DNA from 2 places in the Massilia sp. UBA6681 genome. Region 2 is predicted to be linked to the other one. Evidence: predicted binding sites of a transcription regulator. Region 2 holds the regulator's gene; the other holds the start of a gene.

Region 1 (3,382 bases), on a different contig from region 2:
TCCTGGGAGATGCCGACCTGTACGTCGACGGCCTGGATTTCTTCGCCTTCGATGCGCGCCGCCAGACCTTCGCAAGGTGCGCACAACTGGGCGTGCCCGCCACCACTGCGGCGCCGCTGGGCATGGGCGCCGCCTTGCTGAATTTCATGCCAGGCGGAATGACCTTCGAAGAGTATTTCCAATGGGGCGACTTGCCGGACATCGACAAGGCGATCCGTTTCGCCATCGGCCTGGCGCCGGCCGGGCTGCACCGGCCTTACCTCGTGATGCCGGAAGCGGTGAATTTCGACGATCAGCGCGGCCCATCGACCTTCATGGCCTGCCAGCTGTGCGCGGGCATCGTCGGGACTGAAGCGCTGAAGATCCTGCTCGGCCGCGGCAAGGTGCTGGCGGCGCCCTATGGCATGCAGTTCGACGCCTACCGTAACAAGCTCAAGCAGACTTGGCGCCCCGGCGGCAACAGCCATCCGATCCAGAAGCTGGCGATTGCAATCGGCAAGCGTCAGTTCGGAAAGCTGTCCAAGGACTGAACCACAAAAAAAATCCACTGCCGAGGCAGTGGATTTTTACTCCTGGATCCGGCAAGGCCGGATTCGACGAAGATTACTTGGCTTGCTTGCGACGCTTGGCAGCGGCGCTCAGACCCAGCAGGCCCAGGCCCAGCAGGCCCAGCGAGGTCGGTTCCGGCACACCGAACACCACGTCCAGCGAACCATTGATGGTCTGGGTGCCAGTCGGGGTAAAGTTGTTCAGCTGGCCCGCCTGGAAGGACAGGTTGTAGAACGGACGCGGATCGACGAAGAAGTTCAGGCCAGCTGCTTCCAGCGAGAAGGAGGTAGTCGAACCGAAGCTGCCGCAGTTGATGGCGCTCGGATCGCTGTTGCCGCAAGTTTCCAGGCTTGGATCCAGGGTGCCGACACCGCGCACGGCTTGGCCGCTGGCCAGCAGGAGGTCATCATCCACGCGGCCAGGCTGGAACTGGAAAGTGCCCGCGCCAGTTGCCGGCGGGGTGTAGTAAATGGTATTGAAACGGCTGATGGAGTCGTTGTTCTGGTCGAGGAACAGCTGGAAGCTGCCGGTACCCGGAGTGAAACGGAACGTGGTCACGCCAGCTGCGCTAGTCGAGAAACGGCCCGAAGCCTGGTAGGTTGCATACATGCCATACCGAGCGCCCAGGCCCGTATCGGCGCCCTGGTAAGGCGTGTTGCCGTCATTGGCGACAAATTGGCCGGCAACCCACAGCAGCGACACATTGAAGGTACCGTCCGGGTTGAACGTTGCAACTTCAGTATAGTTACCAGTGATTTTATCGGCGGTGAAACCATCGTCTGCGCGGGTACCACCTGGCGGCACGACAACGAAATCCGGGAGAACCGTAGCTGCTTGGGCGCCAGCGGTTGCGAACAGCGAGAGTGCAGCGGCTGCACCAGCAATCATCTTTTTCGACAACAGTGCCTTCATTTTGATCTCCTAAGTGGGTCTGAACTTACACAGGGTATATAGCAAAGACTGTGCCAGAACAATTTTTCCTTTTATTTCAGTCACTTAGAAAAAACTCTCAATTTTACTGTCGAGACATGTAAAGAAACCCGACAGTTAACACCAAGATATCAAAGGGGTTTACGTGCTATGACATTCCACGTATTGCCTGACTTGAACGCCGAGGCGATCTCGTAGCCCGCATCCAGCATCTTCTGGCAAATGTCTTCTTCCCGGAAAGGGCTGTACAAAATGCCCTTCTTGATGCCCCAGTCATTGATCTTTTGAGCCGCCCAGCGCAAGGGGGCAAACCCGCTCGGATACAGCAGCACATTGGCCGCCAGCGTTCCGCCCGGCTTGAGCACGCGCAGGATGTCGCGCAGCGCCCCATCGACGGTCGGGAAGCAATGGATCGAGTTGGCGATGTTGGCCGTATCGAAGTGGTTGCTCGGGAAAGGCAGGTCGGCGGCGTCGGCATGCTGCACCTTCACCTGGGGATCCTTGGCGAAGCGCTTCCTGGCGCCGGCCAGCATCGAAGGCGCGTAGTCGATGCCGACCACGTTCACCTTGGGCAGCTTGCGGCGGCGGCGCCAGTTGAGGATCATTTCCAGCAGGGTTCCGGTGCCGCAGGCGACCTCCAGGTGATCCGGGCCGAAATTGGGGCCGAAGAAGCGCATCTGGGTGCCGATCGTGCTGTTATAGGCGAAGGTGAGGATGAAGAAGCCGCGGATGTCGTACCACCACGGCTCGGATGAGTAGGCTTCGGCGATTTCATCACGGGTTTTACCGCTCGTCATGGGCATTCCTTGCTGTGAATGGTGAAAAGAAGAAAGTGAATATAGGAGGTTCTGCAGCAGGGAGCAAGCTGCAGATGCCTGACAGGAAGGATTTTTGTTCAACTACCCCACGCGGGGGGCAGGAATCAGCCAATGCGTTTCAGGCGCGCAATGATACCGGCCTCTTCGCGGGGCGAGAAAAAGTAGGGAAACAGGGAGCGGTCGCCAACCGCGTGGTCGCCCTTCCCCGCCACCTCGGCAATACGCTGGGTGCCGCGGGCGATATGCCCGCGCAACAGCACGGCCGGCGCGTCGACGCGCGGATTCGGCCGCGATTCGCATTCGACCCGGAAGTCGAGCATGACTTCATAGAAGCGGCGGTGGCGCGGATTCACTTCGATGAAGATGTCGCTGCACTGGTGCAAATCCCTGGCATAGATGAAGGCCACATGGAACAGGGAGGCCAGCACCGCCTTGGATTTGATCGTCGGATCGAAGGCGAGCTTGATGATCTCGCACACCTTGCCCTGGGCGCGGTAGGGATCGATATGATCCTGGAATACCTGGTCGGCAAGCAGGCCGACGTCCGAATCGAGGTTGAGGCTCAGCGTACCGATAACCCCATTCTTGTTCGACGCCGTCAGGGTAATCCGGTTGGGGTCCTCGCCGATATGGTGGTTGCCGCTATAGCCGCGCCACGCATACATCTTGCTGATGAGCATGCTGGCGGAACTGCGCTGCTCGTCGACGTCGGCGGCACGGATGCCGAACACGCTCTCGTTGATGGTGACGTCGACAATGCTGGGCGAGTACGCATCTGTCCCGTCGTCAGCAGGTGCAGGGCTGACGGGTTCTGTCGTTAAGGTGTCGAACATGTGTACTCTCCTGGCGGAATGGACGCGTCATGCCGCAGTCGGGACTGCCTCATATCATAGCACTCGAAATTCTAATTTAGCAACAAATTGTTTTAAAGAATTTTATCTACATCATATCGAACAGAATGCGCCTTCTCCACCCCCATGCTTGGGGCGACAGGAGATGGCCCAACATCTGGGTTCTGTACCGTTGGGAATTGATCACGCCGCCGCAGTAAGGCCGTGGGCTCAGTGCCCCTGCTGCTCTTGCTG
Region 2 (3,382 bases):
AATGTTCACCTCGGGCATCGCCATCTTGGTGCGGTCGGTCACGATGCGCAGGCCGCAGCCAGGGCCGCCCTGGGCGATGCCCATGCCGCCGCCCATCACCACGCCATCCATCACGGCGATGTAGGGCTTCGGGTAGAAGTGGATCAGGTGGTTCAGTGCGTATTCTTCGGTGAAGAAGTCTTCCAGCAGCGCGCTGCCGCCCATCGGGCCGACGTGGCCCATCTCGTGGAAGAAGCGGATATCGCCGCCGGCGCACAAGGCCTTCTCGCTGCTGCTGGTGATGACCACCGCGTCGATGCCCGCGTCATCCTTCCATTGCAGCAGGATGGCGCTCAGGGCGCGCACCATGTCGAGCGAGAGGGAGTTCAGCGCCTTCGGCCGGTCGAGCGTGATGACGCCGGTGCGGTTGGCAACGCGGGTCAGGACGGTATCGGTCATGATGGTATTCTGTGATCGAAAAGACATGCATTCTACAGAACATTTGTACAAACGGAAGCGTAGAAAAGTAACAGGTATTGTACAAAAGCAAAAAGGGCGTCCCCTCAGACGCCCTTGCTGTGTTTTGCGGCTACCCGTATGAATTACGCGGCAGCGGCTTCTCCGTTGTCCGGAAGGCGCTTGTGCGCCACGTGGTTATGATTTTGCAGCATGGATTTGTGTTTCAGAACCTGCCTGTCCAACCTGTCCATCAAGGTGTCGATGGCCGCATACAGATCTTGCGCAGCACTCGCCACATGCAGAATCTTGCCCGATACCTGTAGGTTGATCTCGGCCTTTTGCCGTTTTTCTTTTTCAGTGAGGTTATCGATGGCGAGGAACACGTGGGTGTCGATCACGTGGTCGAAATGGCGGGTGATGCGCTCGAGCTTATTCTGAACGTATTCACGGATGGCGGGTGTGACTTCGAGATGGTGGCCGCTGATTGTGAGGTTCATACACACTCCTTTGGGAAGGTGCCCTGCCCGCGCCACAAGGTGAGAGTGGGCAGTGCTTTACAGGGATTTACGGAGGCTGACGGGAGGAATCTTGAGCGCTTCGCGGTATTTGGCAACCGTCCGGCGCGCAATGACCATACCTTGTTCCCCGAGCATCTCCGCGATCTTGCTGTCGGATAGAGGATTCCTAGGGTCTTCTGCTCCTGTCAATTGCGCAATAAGCGCGCGGATCGCCGTCGAGGAGGCTTCTCCCCCCGCTTCGGTGGCGACGTGGCTTCCGAAGAAGTACTTCAGCTCGAACATGCCGTGCGGGGTCAGCATGTATTTCTGCGTGGTTACACGCGAGATCGTGCTCTCGTGTAGGCCTAGTGTATCAGCTATCTCACGCAAAACAAGAGGGCGCATGGCAACCGCGCCGTGGCTGAAAAAGTTGCGCTGGCGCTCGACGATTGCCTCGGCAACACGCAGGATCGTGTCGAAGCGCTGGCGCATGTTCTTGATGAGCCACTTGGCTTCCTGCAGCTGCGCGCCCATCTGGCTTTCGCTCTTGCCCTGCTTGAGCAGGTTCGCATACAGCGAGTTCACGCGCAGCTTGGGCATGACGTCGGGGTTCAGCGACACCTGCCAGCCGTTCTTGGCGCGGCGCACGATCACGTCCGGCACCACGTAGTCGGATACCCCCGAACCGAAGGCCGCGCCGGGATGTGGATTGCATTGGCGGACCACGGCCTGCACTTCGCGCAGGTCTTCGTCGTCGCAGTCGAGCGCCTTTTTCAGCTTGGTGTATTCGCGCTGCGCGAACCAGGTCAGGTAGCCTTCGACGATCTTCAAGGCAAGGCGCCGCGTCACCAGGGGCACGCCCGGCATGCGGCGGATCTGCAGGGCCAGGCATTCGGCCGCGCTGCGCGCGCCCACGCCCACCGGGTCCAGGCTCTGCACCAGCGCCAGCGCGCAGCGCAGCTCGTCCATCTCGATCTCGAGTTCTGCCGGCAGGCGCGCATGGATGTCGTCGAGCGGCTCTTCCAGGTAGCCGTTGTCGTCGAGCGCATCGATCACCAGCTCGGCCAGCGCGCGGTCGCGCAGGCTGCAGCAGCTCAATCGGATCTGTTCCGTCAGGTGCTCGCGCAGCGTGATGCCGTCGGCTTCCAGCTGCGGACGGCCGTCCTCGTCGTCGCCGCTGCGCGCGCCGCCGCCTTCGCCGCCCCAATCCGCATCGGCATCGGCACGCTCCCCATGGTCTTCGCCGTCCGCGCCCTCGGGCTCGGCCTTCGCGCCCTCCTGCCCTTCCTGCGGCTGGGGCGCCGGCGCTTCGCCATTCGCCGGCGCGGTATTGATCGCGCCGTCCGCCAGCAGCCGCACCGAGCGGTCGAGCGGATCGTCGAGCCGTTCGAGCAGCGGGTTGTCGTGCAGGATCTGCTCGATCTCCTGGTGCAGTTCGAGCGTGGAGAGCTGCAGCAGGCGGATCGACTGCTGCAGCTGCGGCGTGAGCGCCAGGTGCTGCGAAGTGCGTAGCTGGAGAGACTGTTTCATGCCTGGTGCTCTTGATTACATCCTGAAGTGCTCGCCGAGGTACACGCGCCGTACGGATTCGTTGGCGATGATGTCGTCAGGGCGGCCCGAGGCCAGCACCGCCCCCTGGTTGATGATGTAGGCGCGGTCGCAGATGCCGAGCGTCTCGCGCACGTTGTGGTCGGTGATCAGGACGCCGATGTTGCGCTCCTTCAGGAAGCGCACGATGCGCTGGATCTCGATCACCGCGATCGGGTCGACGCCGGCGAAGGGTTCGTCGAGCAGCACGAAGCGCGGGTTGGTCGCGAGCGCCCGCGCGATCTCGACGCGGCGCCGTTCGCCGCCCGACAGCGACAGCGCCGGGTTCTCGCGCAGCTTCTCGATCTGCAGTTCGGCCAGCAGGGTGTCGAGGCGCTCGCTGATCTGGTCGCGGGTGAGCGGCTTGCCGTCCACGCGCTGCAGTTCCAGCACGGCGCGGATGTTCTCCTCCACCGTCAGCTTGCGGAACACCGAGGCTTCCTGCGGCAGGTAGGACAGGCCCAGCACCGCACGGCGGTGGATCGGCAGGCTCGAGATGTCGGTGCCGTTGATGTCGATGGTGCCGGCGTCCGAGGGCACCAGGCCGACGATCATGTAGAAGGAGGTGGTCTTGCCGGCGCCGTTGGGGCCGAGCAGGCCCACCACTTCGCCGCATTCCACCTGCAGCGACACGTCGCGCACCACCAGGCGCTTGCCGTAGCTCTTCTGCAGGCCCTTGACGATCAGGGTGCTGCAGCCTTCGACCGCGGTCGCCGCTGCGTCGGTGCTTGCGCTCATGGCTGCCGTCATTGCTTTGCACCTTCGGCTGGCGCCGTGGTACGGCGGGGCGCGATGATCAGGGTGCCGCGGCCGCCGCCCACCTTGCTCTGGCCGGTAGGATCGTTGCGCACCTGTGCGAC

Evidence for each region. Region 2 encodes sigma-54, which starts transcription at its own class of promoters, with help from an activator protein. Its sites were predicted from a motif close to TGGCANGNAANCTGCTTT; they were not measured.
Region 1: pepA (flocculation-associated PEP-CTERM protein PepA) is a predicted target of sigma-54. The motif match lies at 1,500-1,517, and genes of this name have one in related genera.

Annotation. Positions count from the first base shown of each region.
Region 1 covers NZ_DKJX01000098.1:68,701-72,082, forward strand. Annotated here, with positions in the region: gene B2R83_RS18185 (ThiF family adenylyltransferase) at 1-530, shown strand, start outside; gene pepA (flocculation-associated PEP-CTERM protein PepA) at 604-1,461, opposite strand; gene B2R83_RS18195 (class I SAM-dependent methyltransferase) at 1,611-2,276, opposite strand; gene B2R83_RS18200 (N-acyl amino acid synthase FeeM domain-containing protein) at 2,402-3,130, opposite strand; gene B2R83_RS18205 (GAF domain-containing protein) at 3,359-3,382, opposite strand, start outside.
Region 2 covers NZ_DKJX01000031.1:3,799-7,180, forward strand. Annotated here, with positions in the region: gene B2R83_RS04085 (enoyl-CoA hydratase/isomerase family protein) at 1-438, opposite strand, end outside; gene hpf (ribosome hibernation-promoting factor, HPF/YfiA family) at 582-935, opposite strand; gene B2R83_RS04095 (RNA polymerase factor sigma-54) at 993-2,465, opposite strand; gene lptB (LPS export ABC transporter ATP-binding protein) at 2,481-3,260, opposite strand; gene lptA (lipopolysaccharide transport periplasmic protein LptA) at 3,269-3,382, opposite strand, start outside.